DNA from 2 places in the Kitasatospora sp. NPDC101157 genome. Region 2 is predicted to be linked to the other one. Evidence: riboswitches for the same ligand, from Rfam matches in the RefSeq annotation. Region 2 holds a riboswitch; the other holds the start of a gene.
The links. Region 2 has a riboswitch for magnesium ahead of ACIRVF_RS09600 (NRAMP family divalent metal transporter). Riboswitches for the same ligand answer to the same signal wherever they lie in the genome.
Positions count from the first base shown of each region.

Region 1: it holds a riboswitch for magnesium, as region 2 does, so the genes downstream of both, ACIRVF_RS14575 (NRAMP family divalent metal transporter) here and ACIRVF_RS09600 (NRAMP family divalent metal transporter) in region 2, are expected to answer to the same signal.

Region 1 is NZ_JBIWPL010000005.1:437,699-449,530, forward strand. Features, by position in the region: gene scpA (methylmalonyl-CoA mutase) at 1-660, opposite strand, end outside; gene ACIRVF_RS14545 (methylmalonyl-CoA mutase subunit beta) at 657-2,525, opposite strand; gene ACIRVF_RS14550 (NlpC/P60 family protein) at 2,884-3,954, shown strand; gene ACIRVF_RS14555 (M56 family metallopeptidase) at 4,060-4,944, opposite strand; gene ACIRVF_RS14560 (BlaI/MecI/CopY family transcriptional regulator) at 4,941-5,276, opposite strand; gene ACIRVF_RS14565 (FtsX-like permease family protein) at 5,501-8,242, opposite strand; gene ACIRVF_RS14570 (ABC transporter ATP-binding protein) at 8,239-9,000, opposite strand; M-box (ykoK) riboswitch at 9,177-9,353, shown strand; gene ACIRVF_RS14575 (NRAMP family divalent metal transporter) at 9,712-11,376, shown strand; gene ACIRVF_RS14580 (MgtC/SapB family protein) at 11,516-11,832, shown strand, end outside.
Region 2 is NZ_JBIWPL010000003.1:619,851-631,682, reverse strand. Features, by position in the region: gene ACIRVF_RS09635 (nitrate/sulfonate/bicarbonate ABC transporter ATP-binding protein) at 1-93, opposite strand, end outside; gene ACIRVF_RS09630 (ABC transporter permease) at 193-1,971, opposite strand; gene ACIRVF_RS09625 (VOC family protein) at 2,044-2,451, opposite strand; gene ACIRVF_RS09620 (hypothetical protein) at 2,448-2,924, opposite strand; gene ACIRVF_RS09615 (winged helix-turn-helix domain-containing protein) at 2,961-3,389, opposite strand; gene ACIRVF_RS09610 (hypothetical protein) at 3,450-3,701, opposite strand; gene ACIRVF_RS09605 (hypothetical protein) at 3,774-4,100, opposite strand; gene ACIRVF_RS09600 (NRAMP family divalent metal transporter) at 4,204-5,853, opposite strand; M-box (ykoK) riboswitch at 6,198-6,375, opposite strand; gene ACIRVF_RS09595 (YhgE/Pip domain-containing protein) at 6,570-7,868, shown strand; gene fdhD (formate dehydrogenase accessory sulfurtransferase FdhD) at 7,931-8,785, opposite strand; gene ACIRVF_RS09585 (GreA/GreB family elongation factor) at 9,043-9,510, opposite strand; gene ACIRVF_RS09580 (TIGR02677 family protein) at 9,661-11,265, shown strand; gene ACIRVF_RS09575 (TIGR02678 family protein) at 11,258-11,832, shown strand, end outside.

The DNA.
Region 1 (11,832 bases), on a different contig from region 2:
CTGCGGCGGGTAGATGTACGTGTTGCGGACCATGAACTCCTTGAGGATGTCGTTCTGGATGGTCCCCGCGAGCTTCTCCGGCGGTACGCCCTGCTCCTCGGCCGCGACGATGTACAGCGCCAGGACGGGCAGCACCGCGCCGTTCATGGTCATCGACACCGACATCCTGTCGAGCGGGATGCCGTCGAACAGCTGGCGCATGTCGTAGATCGAGTCGATGGCGACGCCCGCCATGCCGACGTCGCCGGTGACGCGCGGGTGGTCGCTGTCGTAGCCGCGGTGGGTCGGCAGGTCGAAGGCGACCGAGAGGCCCTTCTGACCGGCGGCCAGGTTGCGGCGGTAGAAGGCGTTGGACTCCTCGGCGGTGGAGAAGCCCGCGTACTGGCGGACGGTCCACGGCTGGTTGACGTACATGGTCGGGTACGGCCCGCGCAGGTACGGGGCGATGCCGGGGTAGGTCTCCAGGAAGTCCAGTCCGGCCAGGTCGGCGGCGGTGTACAGCGGCTTGACGCCGATGCCCTCGGGGGTTTCCCAGACCAGCTCGTCGACGTCCTTGCCGGTGGCCCGGCGCCAGGCGGCCTGCCACTGGGCATCGGAGACCGCGGTGTCGCCTGCGGCGGTGCCGCCGTCCAGCTCGATTCCGGTGAAGTCGGGGATCATCGAGCAACTCCGATCTGGTCCAGCAGGGAGGTCAGGACGGCGATCGCGTCCCCGCCCGCGTAGATGAACTCGTCCACTCCGGCGGGCAGTTCGCCGAGCCGCCCGGCCAGCAGCACCCGCTGGGCGCCGGCCGCCTTCAGGGCGCCGGCGACCGCCGCGGCGTGCTCGCCGTACAGGGCGTCGCTGGAGCAGAGGCAGGCGACGGTGGCGCCGGACTCGGCGAAGGCCGACGCGAACGCGGCCGGGTCGACGCCCTCGGCGGCGACGGTGGCGATGCCGCCGGCCTGGAAGAGGTTGGCCGCGAAGGTGGTGCGCGCGGTGTGCGCGGCGGCGGTGCCGACCGAGGCCAGGAACAGCTTCGGGCGATGGCCGTGCTCCGCCAGGAAGGCGTCCGAGCGGTCCCGCAGCGCCTCGTAGGCCTCGGCGCGGCGCACCCGCGGCAGACCGCCGCCCGGCGCCGCCGGTGCCGGTTCGCGGACCAGCGGCTGCTCGTCCAGGTGGGGGAACTCGCTGACGCCGGTGACCGGTTCGCGCCGCTCGGCGAGCTTCGTGGAGCGCTCCGCCCAGGTCGCGGCGATCCGCTCGCCGACCAGGCCGGAGCCGAGGGCGGCCTGCTGGCCGCCGGCCCGCTCGATCTCCTGGAACCAGGCCCAGGCGGCCCGCGCCAGCTCCTCGCCCAGCTGCTCGACGTACCAGGAGCCGCCCGCCGGGTCGATCACCCGGGCCAGGTGGGACTCCTCCAGCAGGATCGACTGGGTGTTGCGGGCGATCCGGCGGGCGAAGGCGTCGGGCAGGCCGAGCGCGCTGTCGAAGGGCAGCACGGTGACGGCGTCGGCGCCGCCGACCCCGGCGGCGAGGCAGGCCACGGTGGTGCGCAGCATGTTCACCCACGGGTCGCGGGCGGTCATCATCACCGTGGAGGTGACGGCGTGCTGACGCTGCGCCGAGGCCTCGGCGCAGGCGCCGGACACCTCGGCGACCCGGGCCCACAGGCGGCGGGCGGCGCGGAACTTGGCGATGGTCAGGAACTGGTCGGCGTCCGCCGCGAAGCGGAACTCCAGCTGGCCGAGCGCGGCGTCCACGGACAGTCCGGCGGCGGTCAGCGCGCGCAGGTAGGCGACGCCGGTGGCGAGCGCACAGCCCAGCTCCTGGGCGGGGGAGGCGCCGGCCTCGTGGTACGGCAGGGCGTCGACGGTGAGTGCCCGGACGTTCGGGTAGCCCTCGGCGCAGCGGGCGGCGAGCGCAGTGGCCTCGGCGAGCAGCGCCCCAGTGCGGTCCGCCTCGCCGGTGCGGGCCTGGAGACCGAGCGGGTCGGCGCCGAGGTTGCCGGCGGCGGAGCCGGGGGAGACCTCGCGCTCCTCGTACAGCTTGAACAACTGCTCGGCGGCGTCGGTGAATTCGGCGCCGGCGTCGAGCGCGACGGCGGCCAGGTCCAGGTACACCCCGGTGAGCGCCTCGGGCAGGGCGTCGACCGGCAGGCCGGTGCCGCCCAGCTCCAGCCAGAGCGAGCCGACTCCGTGCTCCAGGTCGGCCAGCACGGCCTCGTTGGTGCGCCGGCGGTCCGGGTCGGCGTGCCGCTGGCGTACGTCCCACCCGGAGGCCGCGGAGCCCTGCGGGCGGCCGGCGCGGACGAACGGCGGGAAGCCGGGGAATCCGGGCTCGGCCGAGGTGTCCTCGGCGGTGTACAGCGGACGGGCGCGCAGCCCGTCCGGGAGCGCGGTGGTGAGCGCCTGCTCGGCGGCGGCGCCGTCCTCGGGCCGGGCACCGGACTTGCGCAGCACACCCTCGACGAGCTGCTGCCACTGCTCACGGTGCGCGGCCGGGAACTCGGCGGCGAGGGGGAGCCTTTCGGGCGGGACCTTCATGTGCGCAGGTTAGCGCCCGTTCGCATGCCCGCAGGAGGGGCGGCGCGTGTGAGCTTGTTCTCGCTTTGGCGAACCTTTTGCACTCCTTCCGCCGTGGAGTGTCAAGAGGGGTGTCGCGCCGACTGCCCACCGACTGTCCATCGCGGGGTCAAGGGGGTTGCGGACAGGGGATTGCGGAACCCGGCCACTCATCTATTAAGTTACTTCGAAGAAGGCGGGCGGGGTCGGCATCCCCCGTACGGCTCCGCCCGTCCTTCGCCGTCCCCCGACGCCGTCCGACGCCGTCCGAAGACGTCCCCCCGAGCTGCCCCAGGACGTCCCCGACGCAGTCCGAAGCCCCTCGAAGGAGCCCATCGCGATGGGAAAGCGCCGCAAGCCCAGCCCCCCGAGCCGGGCCCGCATGGCGGTCCTCACCACGGCGATGGCCGGCGGCGCGGTGCTCGCCGCGGGCACCGCCCACGCCGAGCCGACCCCGACCCTCGCCTCCGTCAAGGAGCAGGTGGACAAGCTCAACGAGGAGGCCGAGCAGGCCATCGAGCAGTACAACGGCTTCCAGGACAGGCAGCAGAAGCTGCAGGGCGAGGCCAACACGATCCAGGAGAAGGTCGCCCGCGGCCAGGAGGCGATGAACGAGCTGCGGACCCGGCTCGGCGCGGTCGCGGCGGACCAGTACCGCAACAACGGCATCGACCCGTCCGTCCAGCTGATGCTCGACTCCGACCCGGCGGCCTACCTGGAGCGCGCCGCGGTGCAGAACCAGGTCACCGACGGCCAGGCGTCCCTGCTCAAGCAGGCCCAGGACGAGCAGCGCAAGCTCGACCAGGACCGCGCCGAGGCCACCGCCACGCTCGCCCGGCTCGACTCGGTCGGCACCGAACTGGCGGCGAAGAAGCAGCAGATCCAGACCAAGCTGTCCGAGGCGCAGGCCATGCTCAACAAGCTGGGCGCCGAGGACCGCGCCAAGGTCAACGCCCAGCAGGCCGCCGACAAGGCCAAGGCCGAGGCCCAGCAGGCGGCCGCCACCGACCGCGCCTCCCGCTCCTCGGCCCGCCAGGACCTGAGCACCCCGGCCCCGCCCGTCGGCGGCCGCGCCGCCGCCATCATCGCGTTCGCCCAGGCCCAGCTGGGCAAGCCGTACGGCTGGAGCAAGAGCGGCCCGGACAGCTTCGACTGCTCCGGCCTCACCAGCCAGGCGTACAAGGCGGCCGGTGTGAAGATCTCCCGGATGTCGCAGGACCAGTGGAACGACGGCCCGCGCATCTCCCGCGACGCCCTCCAGCCCGGCGACCTGGTGTTCTTCTACAGCGACATCCACCACGTCGGCATCTACATCGGCGACGGCAAGATGATCCACGCTCCGCGCACCGGCAAGAACGTCGAGGTCCTGCCGATCTCCGCGATGCCCTACATGGGCGCCGTCCGGCCGTAATCGGCGGGTCGGATCCCCTACGGCGGCCGGAGGCCGGTCAGGAGGAGCCCGCCACCGGCCGGGCGTCGGCCGGCCGCCCGCCGGCTCGCCGGTACCGGGCGCGGTTCACGGGTGCGGCGCGCAGGCCAGCAGGTACGGCAGGGCGGGCAGCACCGGCAGCCCGACCCACCACGCCGGTCGGCGCCGCCGGCCGCTGCCCGGCCGGGCCAGCCGGCGGACCCTGGCGAGTGCCCCGGTGGAGGCGACCGCGAGCGTCCCGCCCGGAGTCGCCCCCGAGGTGGCCAACGCGCAGAGCGCCGAGGCCAGTTCGCCACGGGACACCTTCGCCAGCGCCGCGTCGTCCGCCGCCATCTCCAGCAGCAGCGCGACCTCCGAGCGCCCCAGCCGGGCCAGCGGCAGCGGCCCGAACAGCAGGGCGAAGGCGTCGGCGGGCAGCCGGAAGAGGTGGTGGCGGCCGCGGATGTGCCCGTGCTCGTGGGCGATGGCCGCGGCCAGCTGCCGCTCGTCCAGCAGCCGCAGCGCGCCGCGCGACAGCACGACCCGGGAGCGGCGCCCCGGCAGGCAGTAGACGGTCGGGTGGGCGTGCTCCAGCACCAGCGCACCCCAGCGGCGGTCCGGTACGGCGACCACGTCCAGCACCGCCCGGTGCCGCCGCCGGGCCCGCCCGGTCCGCACGCCGACGGCGGCCACCGGTGCGGTGAGCGCCGCCCCGGCCGTGGCCGGCAGCCACCAGTCGTGGGTGTGCGGCAGCACCGGCCCGGTCGGTTCGAGGTGGGGGAGCAGCCCGATCAGCCCGGCCGGCTCGTGCGCGGCGGGCTCGACGGCGTGGTGTCCGGCCAGGACCAGGGCGACGGTGAAGGAGGCCATCAGCGCCAGCCACAGGGCCGCGGCGAGCGTGGGGCGGGCCTGGAGCCGGGCGGAGCCGGCCAGTCGGCGGGGCAGCAGCACGCCGGTCACGGCCAGGTGGAGGCCGAGCAGGGCGAGCGTCACCCGGCGTCCCGGGCCTTCACCTGTTCGAGGGCGGCGAGCAGGGCGGACGCCTCGTCCCCGCTCATCCGGTCGACGAAGTGCAGCAGCGCGCCGGCCCGGTCCGGGCTGGTCTCCAGCGCCTGGTGCATCAGCTGGGCGGTGTACGCCTCCCGGCTGCAGGTCGGCTCGTACACCCAGGCGCGGCCGACCTTGTCCCGGCGCAGCCAGCCCTTGGTGTGCAGGATGTCGGCGACGGTGGTGACGGTGGTGTACGCGACCGCCCGCTGCTGCTGGAGGTCGTCGACCACCTCGCGCACCGTGGCCGGACGGCCCCAGGACCAGAGCCGGTCCATGATCTCGGCTTCGAGATCGCCGAAACCCCGTAGCACCGCCCTCGTCTCCCTCGCCGAACCGTTCGCCGGCGCCCTTCGCCCGCCGGAACGCGGCCCATGCTACGGCGCGCGCCGGGCGCCCGCCCCCGGGTGACGGGAACGGGCGCCCACGGAGTCCGGGCGGTGGTGATCACCCGGTGTCCAAGGAGTGCCTGACGTGCTCGAACGGTGATCAGGACAGGTGATCAGGACAGCCGCCGCCCGAGCGCCACCCGCGAGCGGGTGAACAGCGCCGCGAGCAGCCCCGCCACCACCGGCAGCACCAGCACGACCAGCAGCAGTTCCCCCCAGGGTGCGGTGATCAGCGCCGGCTGCGAACCGGCGCCGGTGGCCCGGGACTTCAGCAGCCCCACCGCCGGGACGAACCCGTTCGCCGCCCCGAGCACCGCGCCGAGCAGGGCGATCAGCGCGCACTGCAGGCCCGCCATGGTCCGGCGGGTCCGCGGCGGTGCGCCGACGGCCGCCAGGGTGGCCTGGTCCTGCCGGGAGTCGGCGGCCGCCAGCCCGGTGGCGATCCCGGCCGCGCCGAGCACGACCAGTCCGGCGAAGCCGGTGAGGGCGAGGGTGATCGCGTCGCTCCTGGGCTGGTAGCCGCGTTCGACGGTCAGGTCGGCGTAGTGGTCCAGCCGGACGGCGGCGGCCGCGGCCCGCTGCTGCGCCTTGCGGTCGGGCGGGGTGGCCGGCCGCCACACCGAGCCCTGGGGCGTCGAGCCGAGGCCCAGCCCGGCCAGTGCGCCGGTCGGCATCAGCCCCTGGGCGAAGCGGGCCGCGTTCGGGTCGTCGACCAGCACCGCGTCCACCGGGACTTCCCGGAGGTCGGGCCCGGGGATCTGCCCGGGCTGCAGCGGCGCACCGCCGCCCCCGCGCAGCAGCATCACGGCCTTGCCGTCAGCACCGATCAGCGAGCGGTCGAAGACCAGCAACTTCCCGGCCGCCAGGGCACGTTCGGCCGCCGGGTCACGGACGTCGAACAGGTTGTGCAGCACGGAGGCGTCCCCGGTGGCGACGTGCGGCACGTCGGCGAGCCGGCGCGGCTCGGCCGGTCCCTTGAGCACGACGGTGCTGGAGCAGTTGTCGCAGAACCGGTAGACCAGCTGGCCGACGTCGGCCCGCCCGCCGAGCCCGGTCAGCTGCTTCTCCACCTCGGCCGGCAGCTGGGCGGCCTTCGGTCCGGCGTCGTGGCTGATCAGCTGGACGGCGCCGGACGGGGCCTGCGGCCGGTAGTCGCGCCGGTTCTCGGCGTCCGTACTGGTGCTGTACACCCCGATGGCGACGGCTCCGGCCACCGCGGCCATCACCGCGGCGACGGCCGGTGCGGTGCGCGAGCGGTTGCGGGCGGAGTCCCGCAGTGCCAGCCGGGGGCCGAGCGGCAGCCGTCCGGCGAACCGGCCGAACAGGGCGACCAGCACCGGGGTGCAGGCGAGCAGGCCGAGTTCGGCGGTGATCGAGCCGCCGAGCACGGTGAGCGTACGGGCGTCGTAGGTGCTCACCACGGGCAGGCCGTGCTGCACCGCGCCGGCGCCGTACACCGCGATCGCGCCGCCGCCGAGGACCAGCGCCGCGCCGAGCACGGTGACCGGGCGGTTGGGCGTCCGGACGGTGTCCCGCCCGGTGAGCCCGGCGGTGACGCTGCGCCGCGCGGCCTGCCAGGCGGGCAGCGCGGCCGCGAGCAGCGCGGTGAGCAGGCCGATCCCGGCGATCGCCAGCAGGTCGGCGACCGGCAGCGCGAAGTGTCCGAAGCGCGCGCCGCCGACCTCCTCGATGACCGGCCGCAGCGCCGCGACCAGGCCGGTGCCGACGGCCACGCCGAGTGCCGCGCCGGCCAGGCCGAGCACCAGTCCGCCGCCGAGCACCACCGCGCCGATGTGCGAGCGCCGGCCACCGGACGCCCCCAGCAGGGCGAGCTGGCGGCGGGAGCGCCGGGCACCGACCGCGAAGGCCGGCCCGGCGAGCAGGGCGACCTCCAGCAGCGCCATCCCGGTGACGGTGGCGACCACGACCCTGGTGCTGTTGCCGACGGCCGGGTCGCGGTAGGTGGTGGAGTCCCGGAAGTAGGGGACGGCCCCGTACGGCGGCGGGTCGAGCGCGACCGAGCGCGCGGTGAGGGTGTAGCCGTGGGCGTTGAACCGCTGGACCGTGGCCCAGTCGAGGGCGGCCCCGCCGGGCAGGCCCACCAGCCAGGACGGGTGCTCGCCCCGCGCCCGCTCGGCGGCCGGGCGGCCGGGCTCCGCGGCGGCGGCCAGTTGATCGAGCAACGCGCCGGGCCTGGCGACGAGTTCGACCCGGCCGAGCTCGCCGGGGTGCTCCACCACACCGGTGACGGTGAAGGTGGTCCCTTCCAGCCCCTGGACGGTGGTGGTGCCGCCCAGCGAGAGCCCGGCGTGGTCCAGGAAGGCCTGGGTGGCGGCCAGTTCGTGCGGCGCGCCCGGGGCTCGGCCCTTGACCAGGTCCAGCCGGCCGCGCCAGACCGGGTCGCCGAGGTCGGCCTCGGCGGTCAGGGTGCGGACCAGGCCCTCGGGCGAACCCGCGCCGGTCTCCGGACCGGTCCGGGCGGGGGTGAGGGTGCTGCCGGGCGGCAGCAGCGAGGTGACCAGGGCGGCCGGGTCGGCGCCCGCGGCCTTCAGCTGCTCGGGCGTCGGCTGCTGCCCCGGGCGGGGCTGGACGGCGAAGGCGCCGTCCTCGGCGACCGGGGCCTGTTCGACGCCCTGGCCCGGGCTGAGCGCGGTGACCAGCGCGTCCGCGCCGCCCACCACCCGCTCGACCCGTTCGGCCGGGGTCAGTTGACCGCTGCGGTGGACCACGTCGGCGCCGGTGACTCCGAGGACGGGCAGTGCCACCATGGCCAGGATCAGGGCGCTGCGCCCCTTGGCCCGCAGTGCGTCGCGCCGGGCGAGCCGCAGCGCGACCTTCCACGCTCCGAACTTCACCGGACCACCTGGCCCAGGTGGTTGGGCCGGTGGACGGCGGCCTGGCAGCCGCCGGAGCGGCGCCCGGTGCTCTCCGAGGCGATCGCGCCGTCCCGCAGGTGGACCACCCGGTCCGCCCAACCGGCGTGCGAGGCCTCGTGGGTGACCATCACGGCGGCCGCCCCGGCGTCGCAGCGGGCGCGCAGCACGGCGAGCACGGCGTCGCCGGTGGCCGAGTCCAGCGCGCCGGTCGGCTCGTCGGCGAGGACGAGCCGGCGCTCGCCGATCAGGGCGCGGGCGATGGCGACGCGCTGCTGCTGGCCGCCGGACATGTCGTCGGGGAAGCGGTCGGCGAGCTCGCCGATGCCCAGTTCCTCCAGGGCGGCCAGCGCCTCCCGGCGGGCGGTGCGGCCGGAGACGCCGTCGAGTTCGCGCGGCAGGGCGATGTTCTCGGCGGCGGTGAGCGCCGGGATCAGGTTGTAGTCCTGGAAGACGTACCCGACGGACCGCCGCCGCAGGTCGGCGAGCCGGCCCCGGCCGAGCCCGCCGAGGGCCACGCCCTCGACCAGCACCTGGCCGTCGCTGGGCAGGTCCAGCCCGCCGGCCAGGGTCAGCAGGGTCGACTTCCCGGAGCCGGACGGCCCCATCACGGCGACGAACTCGCCCGCGTGGACGGTCAGGTCGACCCCGCGCAGGGCGTGGACCTCGGCGGCACCGCGCCCGTGCACCCGGGAGACCCCGGACAGCTGCAGGACGGGTGCGGGCCGGCTCGGATCGATGTGGGACACAGTTCCCCCTCGTGAGCTGTTCAGCTGTATATGTCGGTGAACTATATATGCCGCCAGTGAATGCACAAGCCGGGCCGGTTCGGTCAAGGTTCTACAAAGCTGTCGAAGATCAGCCGAAAAGGTGACGTGCGGTGGCCGTGGCGGGGCTATGCTTTTCGAGGTTTGAAAAGGCACCTCGTTCGGTGAGGCGTCTTCACGGACACAGGCCACTGACCCGACGACGTCGAGAGACGCCCAGGTTCAGGACAGGTCTTCCCGAGTTAAGGGTTGACCCCAAGTGGCTTCCGGCCGATCCGGCTGGACACGCCGTGGAGTGCCAAAGCTCTGACGAGTTGGGGTGTACCGGTCCATCGTCGGCCGGTGTGCTCCTTGCCGTGTCGCGACGCGGCGCACAGTCGGTGCGCCCCCGACCGGGAGGAGGCGAGAGAAATGGACTGCAATAGTCCGGGCCACAGTAGCCCCTACCCCCGCATGCTCTCGAACACCTCCGGCACGCGGTAACAACCTTCCCTGCGCGTTCACCCGGCGCTTCGTCCCGAGCTCTGCCATGCCCGGACACAAGCCGCCTGACGCTTCGTCATGCCCGCACGGCCGCCGCCGCTCAGCGTCGCCGTACGGAGCGGACGGCGTGCGCCCGCAGGGAGGATCGCTGCTGCGTGCCCCCTGTCGCCCTCTCAAGGCAGAGGGCAGGGAGGCTCCGCCATGACCAACGTGATGCTGGACCCGAAGGTCCCCACGGTCCCCACCGCTCCCGCCGCCCCGTCCGCCGTGCTCGACGACGCCCACGTCGGCGACATCAAGGGCGCCCTCGGCACCATCCGGCTCGACGACACCACCCCCCGCAGCGGACTCTCCGCCCGGCTCAAGACCCTGCTGGCGATCGTCGGCCCCGGCCTGATCGTGATGGTCGGCGACAACGACGCCGGCGCCTTCTCCACCTACGGCCAGGCCGGCCAGAACTACGGCACCCAGCTGCTGTGGACCCTGCTGATGCTCGTCCCGGTGCTGTACGTCAACCAGGAGATGGTGCTGCGCCTCGGTGCGGTCACCGGCGTCGGCCACGCCCGGCTCATCCTGGAGCGCTTCGGCAGGTTCTGGGGCGCGTTCAGCGTCATCGACCTCTTCCTGCTCAACGCCCTCACCCTGGTCACCGAGTTCATCGGCGTCACCATGGCGGCCGGGTACCTCGGACTGCCGAAGGTCGTCTCGGTGGTGCTGGCGGCGGCCATCATCATCGCCTCTGCCTTCACCGGCTCCTTCCAGCGCTTCGAGCGGGTCGCCATCACGCTGTGCGTCGGCTCGCTGCTGCTGGTCCCGATCTACTTCCTGGTCCACCCCCGGACCTCGCAGATGGCCCACGACCTCGTCACGCCGACCATGCCCGGCGGCGCCGGCCAGCTGGCCGCCGTGATGCTGGTCATCATCTCGATCGTCGGCACCACCGTCGCCCCGTGGCAGCTGTTCTTCCAGCAGTCGTACGTGATCGACAAGCGGATCACCCCGCGTTTCATGAAGTACGAGAAGGTCGACCTGTGGATCGGGATCGTCGTGGTCATCGTCGGCGCGGCCGCGCTGATCGGCCTCACGGCGGCGGCCTTCGCGGGCACCGACGGCTTCGGCCAGTTCTCCGACACCGCCGCCGTGGCCAAGGGCATCGAGGACAAGGCCGGACACCTGGCGGGCGTGCTGTTCGCCATCGCCCTGCTGGACGCCTCGATCATCGGCGCCTTCGCGGTCTCGCTGTCCACCGCCTACGCCATCGGAGACGTCTTCGGCATCAGGCACTCACTGCACCGCGGGGTCAAGGGCGCCAAGGGCTTCTACGCGGTGTACGCGGGCCTGGTGGTGGTCGCCGCGGCGATCACCCTGCTCTCCAACGGCTACACCCAGGGCCTGATCACCCAGTTCGTCCAGGTGCTCGCCGGGGTGCTGCTGCCCTCCGCGACCGTCTTCCTGCTGCTGCTCTGCAACGACAGGGCCGTGCTCGGCCCGTGGGTCAACGGGCCGAGGACCAACGCCTTCACCTCGACGGTGGTCGGCGTGCTGGTGATGCTCTCGCTGATCCTCACCGCCTCGGTGGTCTGGCCGGACATCAGCTCCGGCGCGATCCTGTGGATCATGGCCGGCTGCGGGGTCGCGGGCGCGCTGGTCGCCGGGTACTTCTTCACCTTCGGCCGCCGGGGCACCAAGGAGGACCCGATCGACCGCACCGGCCGCGAGGACTGGCGGATGCCCCCGCTGGAAACGCTGAGCCGTCCGGTGATGTCCACCGCCCGCAAGGTCGGCATGGGGGCCCTGCGCGCCTACCTGCTGATCGCGATGGTCATGGTCATCATCAAGATCGTGCAGACCGCTCTGAACCACTGAGCCACCGGTCGCAACCCGTACGGACGGGCGGTGGGCAGCGGCTCGCCGCCCGTCCGTTCCCTTTGCCCGCGTTCCCCGCGACTCCCGTGAGTGCAGCGACTCCCGTGGGTCCGGCGGATCCTCCGGAGGAGGTGCCGTCGTGCACACCCTGACCACCGTCGAGTTCCTGGTCCGGCTCGCCACCGGCGTCGCCTGCGGCGCGCTGATCGGCGTCGAGCGCCAGTGGCGCGCCCGGATGGCCGGCCTGCGCACCAACGCCCTGGTCGCCGCCGGGGCCACCCTGTTCGTCCTCTACAGCGAAGCCGTCGGCGACACCGGCAGCCCCACCCGGGTCGCCTCCTACGTCGTCTCCGGCATCGGTTTCCTCGGCGGTGGCGTCATCCTGCGCGACGGCGCAGGCGTGCGCGGCCTCAACACCGCCGCCACCCTGTGGTGCTCGGCCGCCGTCGGGGTGCT
Region 2 (11,832 bases):
TCCGGAGAGCACCGGCAGTTCGCCGTCGGCCCCGGCGTAGGACTTGGTCAGACCGGCGGCCTCCAGCAGGATCCCGCCGTCGACCGTCTCCATGGCGACGCGAGCATCAGCGGAGGCAACACCGGAAGCGACACCGGAAGTGACAGCGGCGGAGCGTGCGAACGGGAAGCGCATCGGACGGGACCCCCGGGGCTAGAGCGAGTAGCGGCGCTCGGCCAGCCGGTACAGGCGGCGCCAGAGCAGGCGGTTGAGGACGACGACGTACAGGCTCATCACCGCGACCCCGGCGAGCAGGTGGGGGTAGTCGCCGCGTTCGGTGGCCCGGGCGATGTACGCGCCGAGGCCGGTGGCGGTGAGGGTGGTGCCGCCGAAGCTGACGACCTCGGAGACGATGGCGGCGTTCCAGGCGCCGCCGGAGGCGGTGATGCCACCGGTGACGTACGCCGGGAAGATGCCGGGGATGATGAGCCGGCGCCAGCGCTGCCAGCCGCGGACGCCGAGGTCGTCCATGGCCTCGCGCAGGTCGCTGGGGATGGCCATGGCGCCGGCGATGGCGTTGAACAGGATGTACCACTGGGCGCCGAGAGCCATCAGCAGGACGCCGCCGAGGTCGATCGACAGGCCGGTGCGCAGCAGCAGCCAGACCACCAGCGGGAAGAGGAAGTTGGCGGGGAAGCTGGCGAGGACCTGGACCAGGGGCTGGGCGATCCGGGTCAGCCGGGGGGAGAAGCCGATCTTCACACCGATCGGCACCCAGACGACGGTGGCCACCGCGACCAGCACCACGACCCGGGCCAGGGTGGCGAGGCCGAGCAGCAGCGGTTCGCCGAAGACGCCGAGGCCGGTGGTGTGGGCGAGGTAGTGCCCGAGGTCGACCAGGCCCCAGAGCACGACACCGCCGGAGACGAGAGCGAAGGCGAGGTCCCCGGTGCGCTGCCGTACGGGGTTGACGGCGAGCGGCCCGTCGTCGGTGCCGAAGACCCGTCCGGCCCGGTTGAGGGCGTGGCCGACCGGCCGCAGTGCCCGGCCGAGCAGGCCGGGCAGCCGGGAGCGGCGCAGCAGGTCCAGGACGGCGGAGCGCTGCACCTCGGTGGCCTCGGACTGCTCGTTCTTGAAGCGCTCGGCCCAGGCGGTGAGCGGCCGCCAGAACAGGAAGTTGACGCCGACGACGAGGACGGCCATGGTGGCGATCGCCCAGCCGACCCGTCCGAGGTCCCCGGCTGCGATGGCGGCGCCCGCGTAGGAGCCGACCCCGGGCAGAGCGTACCGCTGGTTGTCGACGCTGATCGCCTCCGAGGCGACCAGGAAGAACCAGCCGCCGCCGAAGCTGAGCATGCCGTTCCAGACCAGGCCGATCATGCCGGCGGGCAGTTCGACCTTCCAGAACCGCATCCACCGGCTGAACCGGAAGGAGCGGGACAGCTCGTCGAGTTCGCGCGGCAGCGAGACCAGCGAGTGGTAGAAGCCGAAGGTCATGTTCCACGCCTGGGACGTGAAGATGGCGAAGACGGCCGCGCATTCGAGGCCGAGCATCGAGCCGGGGAACAGCGCGAGGAAGCCGGTCACGGCGACGGTGAGGAAGGCGAGCACGGGCACCGACTGGAGGATGTCCAGGGCGGGGATCAGCACCCGTTCCAGCCGTCGGCTGCGGGCGGCGGTGTAGGCGTAGCCGAAGGTGAAGCCGACCGAGACGACGAGCGCGGCGAACATCCGCAGCAGCGAGCGCGCCGCGTCGTACGGCAGCCGGGCCGGGTCGGTGTCCACGGCGGCGTCGCGGGCGGTGGAGAACCGCACGGTGGTGCCCTGCCCGATCCGCAGGGCGAGGTAGAGCAGGACCAGCACGGCGGCCGCCACGACCACGTCCACCACCCAGGTCGTCCGGGCCGGGCGGCGCGCCGCCCGGGACGGCAGTGGGCCCCGGGACGGCAGTGGGCTCCGGGAGAGGCCCGGGACGGACTTCGGGAAGGGCATGGCGGGGACCTCCGGCGCGCAAACCCGGGCAGTCTGCTCCCTCCCGACGTCCGTACGCAAATGAACCAGTGCTCAGACTGCTGTTCGGACCGTGCTCGGGGCCGGGTCCGGCTGCTCGGCCGCCTCCACGAACTCCAGCAGGTTGCCGACCGGGTCGGTGGTGTAGAAGCGGCGCCGGGGCGGCAGGCTGTCGTCCCAGACCACCTGGGCGCCGAGTTCGGCGAGTCGGGAGGCGAAATCGTCGATCTCGCAGACCGCCATCCCGGGGTGGGCCCTGGTGCTGGGGCGGAAGCGCTCGTCGATGCCGAGGTAGAGCCGCACCCGTCCGCCGTCGGCGGCGAACCAGCAGCCGCCGCGCCCGGTCAGCGGCCGGGGCTTGGGGATCTCGGCCATCTGCAGGACATCGCCGTAGAAGGCGCGCAGCAGGGCCTCGCTGCCGGGTGGTGCGGAGAGCTGGACGTGGTCGAGGGCCGTGATCACTGCGGCCTCCTGTCGAAGGGGGTGGACGTGGTGTGCTGCCGAGCCGCGGTGACCAGCAGCCGGGCGGTCGGGGTGGGCAGGCCGAGGTGGTGGGCGATCCACTGGGGGTCGTGCCCGTGGGTGGCGAACACCCAGGCGGTGTAGAGCCGATTGAGGCCGGGGGAGCCGGGGGCGAGCAGGAGCGGGCGGACCTGCTCCATCGGGAAGCCCTCCAGCGAGCGGGCGCTGAACCACTGGGCGTCGTCGTCCGGAGTGGTCCCTCGGGCCCGGCCCGCCCGCTGCCGGCCGTGGGCCAGCAGCAGGGCGAGCAGCAGTCCGGCGACCGAGGCGCCGATGAGTACGCCGGAGAGGAAGAGCCGCAGGGGCTCGGGGGCGACGCCGACGGCGAGGCACTGGAGGGTGAGCACGAGCAGGACGCCGCCCAGGGCCGTCGTTCTGCCGGTCCGGGGGAACGGGATGGGCGCTCTGGTCATTGCGGTGTCCTCCTTCTGCGGTGAGGCGTGGTTGGTTCAGGCGGCCCGGACCAGCCGGGGGTCGTACTTGTAGCCGATCTGCCGGACGGTGGCGATCGCCTCCCGGTGGCCGGGGCCGAGCTTGCGGCGGAGCCGCGCTATGTGGGTGGCGATGGTGCGGGTGTCGCCGGTGTCGGGCCGGCCCCAGACGGTCTCCATCAGCTGGCGGCGGGAGTGCACCCGCAGCGGGTTGCCGACCAGGTGCGCGAGGAGTTCGAACTCCAGGTACGGCAGGTCGAGGTGCTGGCCGTCGACGGTGACGGTGCGCTGCTCGGAGTCCACCACCAGGCCGGCGTCCGCGCTGATGACGGGTTGCCGGGCGGCGATGACGGGCTGCGGGGCGGGGACGGCGGTGCGCCGGGCGGGGGCGGCCGTGGCGGTGTGGTCCGAGAAGATGGCGTCGAGCCTGGGGTAGCGCACGGCCATGGCGGATGCTCCTTCGTCGGGTCGGTCGGGTCGGTCGGGTCGAGTCGGGGGCGGGCCCGGTCAGCGGCCCGGGCGCCAGGAGGCTTCCAGGCGGGCCGTACCGTCCGGTGCGGTGACGGTGCGCCAGCTGGCCCGCAGCCGGGTCGGACGGCCGGTCGGGCCGTTCGGGACGGTCGGGGCGGCGACGGCCTGGAGGACGGAGTTGTCCAGCGGGCTCGCTGCCAGGCGTCGGCCCACCGCGGCGAGGGCGGCGCGCAGTCGGCCGCGGTCGGTGGACGGAAGGGCGGGCCGGAAGGCGGCAACGATGGACATGGCAGGTCACCTCCGTGACGGGACAAGTGGACGTGAACGAATTCGCCGGCAGGAAGGGAAAGTGACGGTTCGTCAGGCCGCTGCGCCGACGCGCTCGGCGGCGGCGTGGGCCAGGCGGTGCGCGGCGGCCGGCGGGAGGTCCGCGAAGCGGGCGAGCCAGTCCGGGCGGTGGCCCTGGCGGGCCAGCAGGTAGGCCAGGTGAACGCGGGGCTCGTACGCGGAGGCCGGGGTGTTGGGCGTGCCCGAGAGGGGGCAGGAGCCGGGGTCGTCGAGGCGGTAGGCGCGCTCGACGCCGTCGTGCAGGGCGAGCCGGACGCTCGGGCAGCGGTGGAACGGCGTGGTGCCGGTGTCGATGGTGGTGCCGAGAGCGGTGTCGAGGGCGGTACCGGTGGGGCGCATGGCCGTACTCCCTTCCTGTCCCCGGGTGCGGGGCGGTCGAGGGTTCCGGGCGGGGCCGGGGGCGGTGGGCGGTCGTGCGCGGTCGCCGCCCCCGGTGTCCGGGTCAGTGGTTCAGGGCGGTCTGGACGACCTTGATGATGACCATGATCATCGCGATCAGCAGGTAGGAGCGCAGGGCGCCCATGCCGACCTTGCGGGCGGTGGACATGACCGGCTTGTCCAGGGTCTCCAGCGGGGGCATCCGCCAGTTCTCCCGGCCGGTGCGGTCGATCGGATCCTCCTTGGTGCCCTTGCGGCCGAAGGTGAAGAAGTACCCGGCGACCAGGACACCCGCCACGCCACAGCCGGCCATGATCCAGAGCAGGGCCTCGGAGCTGATGTCCGGCCAGACCACGGCGGCGGTCAGGATCAGCGACAGCATCACCAGGATGCCGACCACCGCGGAGGTGAAGGCGTTGGTCTTGGGGCCGTTGCGCCAGGGGCCGAGCACGGCCCTGTCGTTGCAGAGCAGCAGCAGGAAGACGGTCGCGGAGGGCAGCAGCACCCCGGCCAGCACCTGGACGAACTGGGTCATCAGGCCCTGCGCGTAGTCGGTGGAGAGCAGGGTGATGGCGGCGGCCACCACGACCACGCCGGCGTAGATGCCGTAGAAGCCCTTGGCGCCCTTGACGCCGCGGTGCAGCGAGTGCTTGATGCCGAAGACGTCGCCGATCGCGTAGGCGGTCGAGAGGGAGACCGCGAAGGCGCCGATGACCGAGGCGTCCAGCAGGGCGATCGCGAACAGCACGCCGGCCACGTGACCGGCCTTGTCCTCCAGCCCCTTGGCCACGCCGGCCGCGTCGGAGAACTGGCCGAAGCCGTCGGTGCCGGCGAACGCGGCGGCGCAGAAGCCCATCATGGCGGAGGCGCCGATGATCACGATGGCGATGCCGATCCACAGGTCGGCCTTCTCGTACTTCATGAAACGCGGGGTGATGCGCTTGTCGATGACGTAGGACTGCTGGAAGAACAGCTGCCAGGGGGCGACGGTGGTGCCGACGACGGAGACGATCAGCAGCATGACGGTCGCCAGCTCGCCCGAGCCGCCGGGCATGCTGGGGACCACGAAGTCGTGGGCCATCTGCGAGGTCTTGGGGTGGACCATGAAGTAGATCGGCACCAGCAGCAGCGAGCCGACGCACAGCGTCACGGCGACCCGCTCGAAGCGCTGGAAGGAGCCGGTGAAGGCCGACGCGATGATCACCGCGGCCGCCAGGACCACGGAGGCGACCTTCGGCAGGCCCAGGTACCCGGCCGCGAGTGTCACCCCGATGAACTCGGTGACCAGCGTCAGCGCGTTGAGCAGGAAGAGGTCGATGACGCTGAAAGCGCCCCAGAACTTCCCGAACCGCTCCAGGATGAGGCGGGCGTGGCCGACGCCGGTGACGGCGCCCAGGCGCAGCACCATCTCCTGGTTGACGTACAGGACGGGGATCAGCAGGGCCAGCGTCCACAGCAGCTGGGTGCCGTAGTTCTGGCCGGCCTGGCCGTAGGTGGAGAAGGCGCCGGCGTCGTTGTCGCCGACCATCACGATCAGGCCGGGGCCGACGATCGCCAGCAGGGTCCTGAGTCTTGCGCTCAGCCCCTGGCGCGGCGCTTCGTCATCGAGCCGGATGGTGCCGAGGGCGCCCTTGATGTCGCCGACGTGGGCGTCGTCGAGCACCGCCGAACGCGGCTGAGGGGCCTTGGAGTTGAGGGTGACATCGGTGGTCATGGTGTTCCTCCCGTGGGCCCCTGACAGGCGGGGCGGTTGGGGGCGTGCGGCAGTGGTTCCCTGCGTGCGGGCACGGCGCATCGGCGCGCGGCGGTGCGCGCCCGTACGGGCACGGCGGAGACGCGTGCATGGTGAGGTGATGCTGACGTGCCGTCAGTTTGACGCGTGGGGAAGGTCGTTACCGCGTGCCGGAGGTGTACGGGGCGTACGAGGACAGGCGGGGGCAGGGGCTACTGTGGCCCGGACTACTGCAATCCATGTCTCTCGCCCCCTCCCGGTCGGCGCACCCCGTGGTGCGTGTCATCGACGCGGCAAGGAGTTCGCCGGCGCGCGGAACGGCGACCGGTTCACCCCAACTCGTCAGAGCTTTGGCACTCCACGGCGTGTCCAACCCCCCTGGGCCGGAAGCCACTTCGGATCAACCCTTAGGTCGGGAGGATCTGTCCTAACCCTGGGCGTCTCTCGACGTCGTCGGATCAGTGGCCTGTGTCCGTGAAGAAGCCTCACCGAACGAGGTGCCTTCTTCAAACCTCCAGAAGCATAGACCGGCCGGAGCGCAATACTTGCGCAGTTGGTAGAACCTTTACCTTCCGGGTGGGTCCCGGGCGTGCCGCCACCCGGGTGACGCGGGTTTGACCGCCACGCGCCCACGGAACGACTTCCCGCCGTACCCGTAGCGGCACGGCACCGGCCCGTGCCCGGAACCGAGGGGTGGCATGGCGACCACAGGCTCCCAGGGGGCTCCCCGGCAGGCGAGGGCACTGGCGCTCGCCCGGAAGCCGAAACTGTGGCTCTTCCCGAGCATCCTGTGCGCCCTGGTGGCCGTGGTGCTCTCGCTGCTCTACATGGGGGGCATCGTCAACCCGAACGGGAACCTGCACCGGCTGCCGATCGCCCTGGTCAACGCCGACCGGGGTGCGCCGCCGCCCGGGCAGCCGGCGAACTTCGGCACCCAGCTGGCCAGGGCGGTGGTGGCCGGCACACAGGGCGAGACCGTCCACTGGAAGCAGACCGACCGGGCGGGCGCCCAGGACCTGATCTCCTCCGGCAAGGTCTACGCCGCACTCCTCGTCCCCGAGGACTTCACCGCCGCCGTCACCGGGCTGGCCACCGGCGGGGCCACCGAGCGGCCCACCCTCACCGTCCTCACCAACCCGGGCCTGGGCAGCCTCGGCGCCTCGATGGCCTCGCAGATCGCCCAGGGCGCCGCCCACCAGGCCTCGCTCGCCACCGGCAAACAACTCCTGGCCGCCGTACCCGCCTCCAAGGCCTCCGGCCCGGACGGCGGCGCCACCGCGCGGCTGCTGCTCGCCGACCCGTTCGCCGTCACCACCAAGGCCGGACCGATCGGCAGCCACAGCGGACTCGGCCTGAGCGCCTTCTACTACACCCTGCTGTCCGTCCTGAGCGGCTTCATCGGCGGCAACATCATCCACAACGGCGTCGACGGCGCGCTCGGCTACAGCGACAGCGAGATCGGCCCCTGGCACACCCGCCGTCCGACCGTGCCGATCAGCCGCACCCAGACCCTGGTGCTCAAGATGGTGATGACCGCCGGGATCATGCTGCTCACCACCTCCCTGGTGCTGCTCTGCACGGTCGGCATCCTTGGCATGGACGCCCCGCACACGGGGATGCTCTGGCTCTTCGCCTACTGCGCCAGCCTGGCCGTCGGCCTCGGGGTGCAGGCCATCAACGCCGCGTTCGGCGGGATCGGGCAGCTGGTGTCCATGTTCGTCTTCATCGCCCTGGCCCTGCCGTCCTCCGGGGCGACCGTCCCGCTGCAGGCGGTGCCCGGCTTCTACCGCTTCCTCGGCGCCTTCGAGCCGATGCGGCAGCTGAGCGACGGCATCCGGGCGATCCTCTTCTTCGACGCGCGCTCCGACGCCGGGCTGGCCCGCGGCTGGACCATGATCGCCGTCGGCGTCGTGCTGGCCCTGGCCTTCGGCTTCGGGATGACCCGCTACTACGACCGCAAGGGCCTGCACCGCTGGACACCCCAGCCCTCCGACTGACCGGGCCGGCCGACGACGGCCACGGTCGGCCCGGCCCGGCCCGCTACGGTCGGCCCGACCTGCTACTCGCCGTCCCGGGCGGCGTCTTCCGGGCCGGTGTCGATCCGGTCCGTGCGGGTGTAGACGTTCATCGAGTCGCCGCGCAGGAAGCCGACCAGCGTCAGCCCGCTCTCCTCGGCGAGGTCCGCCGCCAGCGAGGAGGGCGCGGAGACGGCGGCGAGCATCGGGATGCCGGCCATCACGGCCTTCTGGACCAGCTCGAAGGAGGCCCGGCCGCTGACCATCAGCACCGTGCCGCGCGCCGGGAGCAGGCCCTCGCGCAGCGCGTGGCCGACCACCTTGTCCACCGCGTTGTGCCGGCCCACGTCCTCGCGCAGGCAGAGCAGCCGGCCCTCGGCGTCGAACAGTCCGGCCGCGTGCAGGCCGCCGGTGCTGTCGAAGACCTTCTGGGCGGCGCGCAGCCGGTCGGGCAGTGCTGAGAGCAGCTCGGGGGTGACCCGCAGCCCGTCCTCGGCGACGCTCCACGGCGCGGTGGTGCGCACCGCGTCCAGGCTGGCCTTGCCGCACAGGCCGCAGGAGGAGGTGGTGTAGAAGTTGCGCTCCAGCGAGGCGTCCGGGGCGGGCACGCCGGGGGCGAGCACCACGTCCACCACGTTGTAGGTGTTGCCGCCGTCGGCGGTGGCCCCGGCGCAGTAGCGGATCCCGGCCAGGTGGTCGGCGGAGTGCAGCACGCCCTCGCTCACCAGGAAGCCGGCCGCCAGGTCGAAGTCGCTGCCGGGGGTGCGCATGGTCACCGTCAGCGGGCGGCCGCCGACCCGGATCTCCATCGGCTCCTCGGCGGCGAGGGTGTCGGGGCGGTGCGAGGGGGTGCCCTGGCGCAGTCGCAGTATCCTGCGCGGAACGGTCACTCGGCCCATCGTCGTCGGCTCCTCGGGGTTCGATCCGGTCGGTACGGATGAATCCTCCCTCCTGCCGACGGTGCGCGGTTCGGGCAGGTGGCGGCGGCAGGTGGCGGGGGCCGGGGGCGGCGACGACCGCCAGGCTGATGACGCCCACCGCGGCCGCGCCGTGGTTCATCGCCCCCGGGCGTCGAAGAGGTGGTTCCCGTGAGCCGACGGGCCGCGCCCGTCGGAGGCCGGGCGAGCACCCCCCGACGGGGAATTCCGCCCGTGGCCTACCGGCCGTTCCCCACCGCCAGCACGACCGCGCTCGCCGCGCCGCCCGGCGTCTCGTAGTTCACCGTCTCCCCGGCTCGGCGGCCCAACAGCGCCTTCCCCAACGGGCTGTCGTAGGTCACCAGGGTCGTTTCCCGCTCCTCCGCCAGCTCCGAGATCTCGACGGTCTCCTCCTCGCCGTCCGAGAACCGCACGGTGACGGTCGAACCCACCCCGATCACCTCGGTCGACGGTGCCCCGGCCACCTCGGCCTCCCGCAGCCGGCCCTCCAGCTCGGCGATCCGCCGGTCCAGCCGCGTCACGTCGGAGGCCCGCTGAAGTTCGTCGGCGGCATCCGCGGAATCACCCGCCGGACCGTCCCCCCGAAGCGTCGCGGCCACCTCCCCCCGCTCCACCCGCAGCTGTGCCAACTCCTCGCGCACCGCGCGCAGCCCCTCGGCACTGATCGGTTCCGGCCCACCGCTCATCACAGGCTCCCGGGTCTCTCACGGGACGTTGAAACACCGGCCGTCTCTCATTACCCCACCCCGCCGCGCCCCCGGCAAATCCTCCGCGAAGTCGCCCCGGTTTCGGTGAACTGGTTCGCGCAGATACGGCCGTCCGGCACAATGGCGCCCATGACCAGCGGCGACGACCCGAGTTCGAGCCCGCGGGACGGCGTCCCGGACCGAGCCGGCGAGAGGTACCGGCCTTTCGCGCACCTCACCACGGAGAGTTGTGAGCTCTACCGACAGGTGATGGGGGTGTTCGTCCGGGCCAAGCAGGAGTTCACCGTTCATCTGCGCCCCGAGGACGTCCACCTGGGTCTTCCGCCGGAGGGCCGGCCGCCGCTGGAAGCGGTCGCCGTCGCACTGGAACGGCTGGCCAGGTGGGGGAACCTGCGGGCTGATCCGGACACCGGCCGGGTTACGGCGCTGGAGGACTTCTACCGGTCCCGGTACATCTACCAGCTCACTCGCGAGGGCGAGGCCGCCGAGGAGGCGCTGGGCGCGTACGACGAGGCGCTCGGCCGGCGTGGTGAGTTGCAGGCGGTCGCCCTCGCCGACATCGTCGTGCAGCTGCGAGCCCTGTTGGCGCTGGCCGACCGGGACGAACCGGACCCGGCCGTGACACACCTCGCGATGCTTGCCCTGGTGGACCGCTTCTCGGGACTGGCCGACAACGCCCGCGCCTTCATGAACTCGCTCCAGCGGACGGTCGACCTTCACGAGGCCGAGGTCGAGGTGTTCCTCGCGTACAAGCAGCGGCTGATCGACTACCTGGAGCGGTTCATCGAGGACCTGGTGACCCGGGGTGCGGAGATCGCCGGGCTGCTGGAGGAACTCGGTACCCAGCAGGACGGGCGGATCGGGCCACTGCTGAGGCTGGCCGCCGAGCGTGAGGCCGCCGACGCCGCACCGGACGTGGCGACCGAGGCACTGGCAGCGGCGGAGCGGCGGTGGTCCGGTCGCTGGGACGGCCTGCGGGCCTGGTTCCTCAGCGTGCCGGGCCGTTCGTCCCAGGCCAAGTTGCTGCGTTCCGCCGCCCGCCAGGCGATTCCCCAACTGCTGGGTGTCATCCAGGCGTTGAACGAGCGTCGGGCCGGCCGTTCGGATCGTTCGGCGGACTTCCGCGAACTCGCCCGATGGTTCGCCGAAGCGCCCGACGACGACAGCCGGCACCGGCTGTGGCGGTCGGCGTTCGGGCTCCATTCAGCCAGGCACCTCACGATCGATCACGAGGCACTCGCAGAGCGCGAGGCCGAGCCGGTGTCCGCTTCCGTGTCCTGGCGGGACGCGCCGGGCGTGCGGATCAGTCCGCAGCTGCGTCGTACCGGCTCGTACGAACGCCGCGGCCGCCGCGCAGCGGTGCAGGACCGCGGCGAGGCCAAGGCGTACCTGGCTGAGCTGGCCCGGAAGCAGGCCGAACAGACGGTGGCGGTTCGGGCCGGGCTGGCGACCCGTGGTGAGGTGCGGCTCGGCGACCTGGAGGTGCTCGACCGGGAGGCGTTCCGGCTGTTCCTGCTGTTGCTCGGTGACGCGTTGTCGGCCTGGCGTCCGGGCGCGGAGTCCGTCTCGACCACCACCAACGACGGGACGATGGAGATCAGACTGACCAGGATTCGCGGTGGCGGGATCGCCGAGATCCGCACACTCGACGGCGTGCTGCGGGGACCGGACCACCTGGTCGAGATCGTCGACCTGGCACGGCACCCCGAGCCGGTGCGGGCCGACCATGAGTGACGACCGTCTGGGCGACGCCCTCGCCGCGCAGCGTGCCGCAGAGGTGCGGCGCGCCGCGCGCGCGTTGTTGCGCCGTCCCCTGCTCCGGGCGGGCGGTTCCCATGCCGACGACTTCCGCCTGGTGCGGCAGTACGCCACAGAACTGCGCACCTGGTTCGAGCGGAACACCGGCTGGGGGCTCCTGGTGGACTCCGAGGTGGCCCGGCTCCGCCGCATTCCCGGTCGGGCCGACGATTCGACGCACCCGGCCAGGGACCAGCGCACCGGCCTGCCGTTCTCGCGACGCCGTTACGTCCTGGTGTGCCTGTGCCTGGCGGTGCTGGAGCGAGCCGAGCAGCAGGTCGCACTGGGGCGGTTGGCCGAGCATGTCGTGCTGGCGGCCGCCGATCCGGCGCTCGATGCCGCCGGCGTCCGGTTCACCCTGTCCGACCGGGAGCAGCGCACCGATCTGGTGGCCGTGGTTCGGCTGCTGCTGGAATGGGGTGTCCTGAGCAAGGTCGCGGGCGACGAGGAGGCCTTCCTGAAATCGGCCGGAGACGCCCTGTACGACGTGGACCGCCGAGTGCT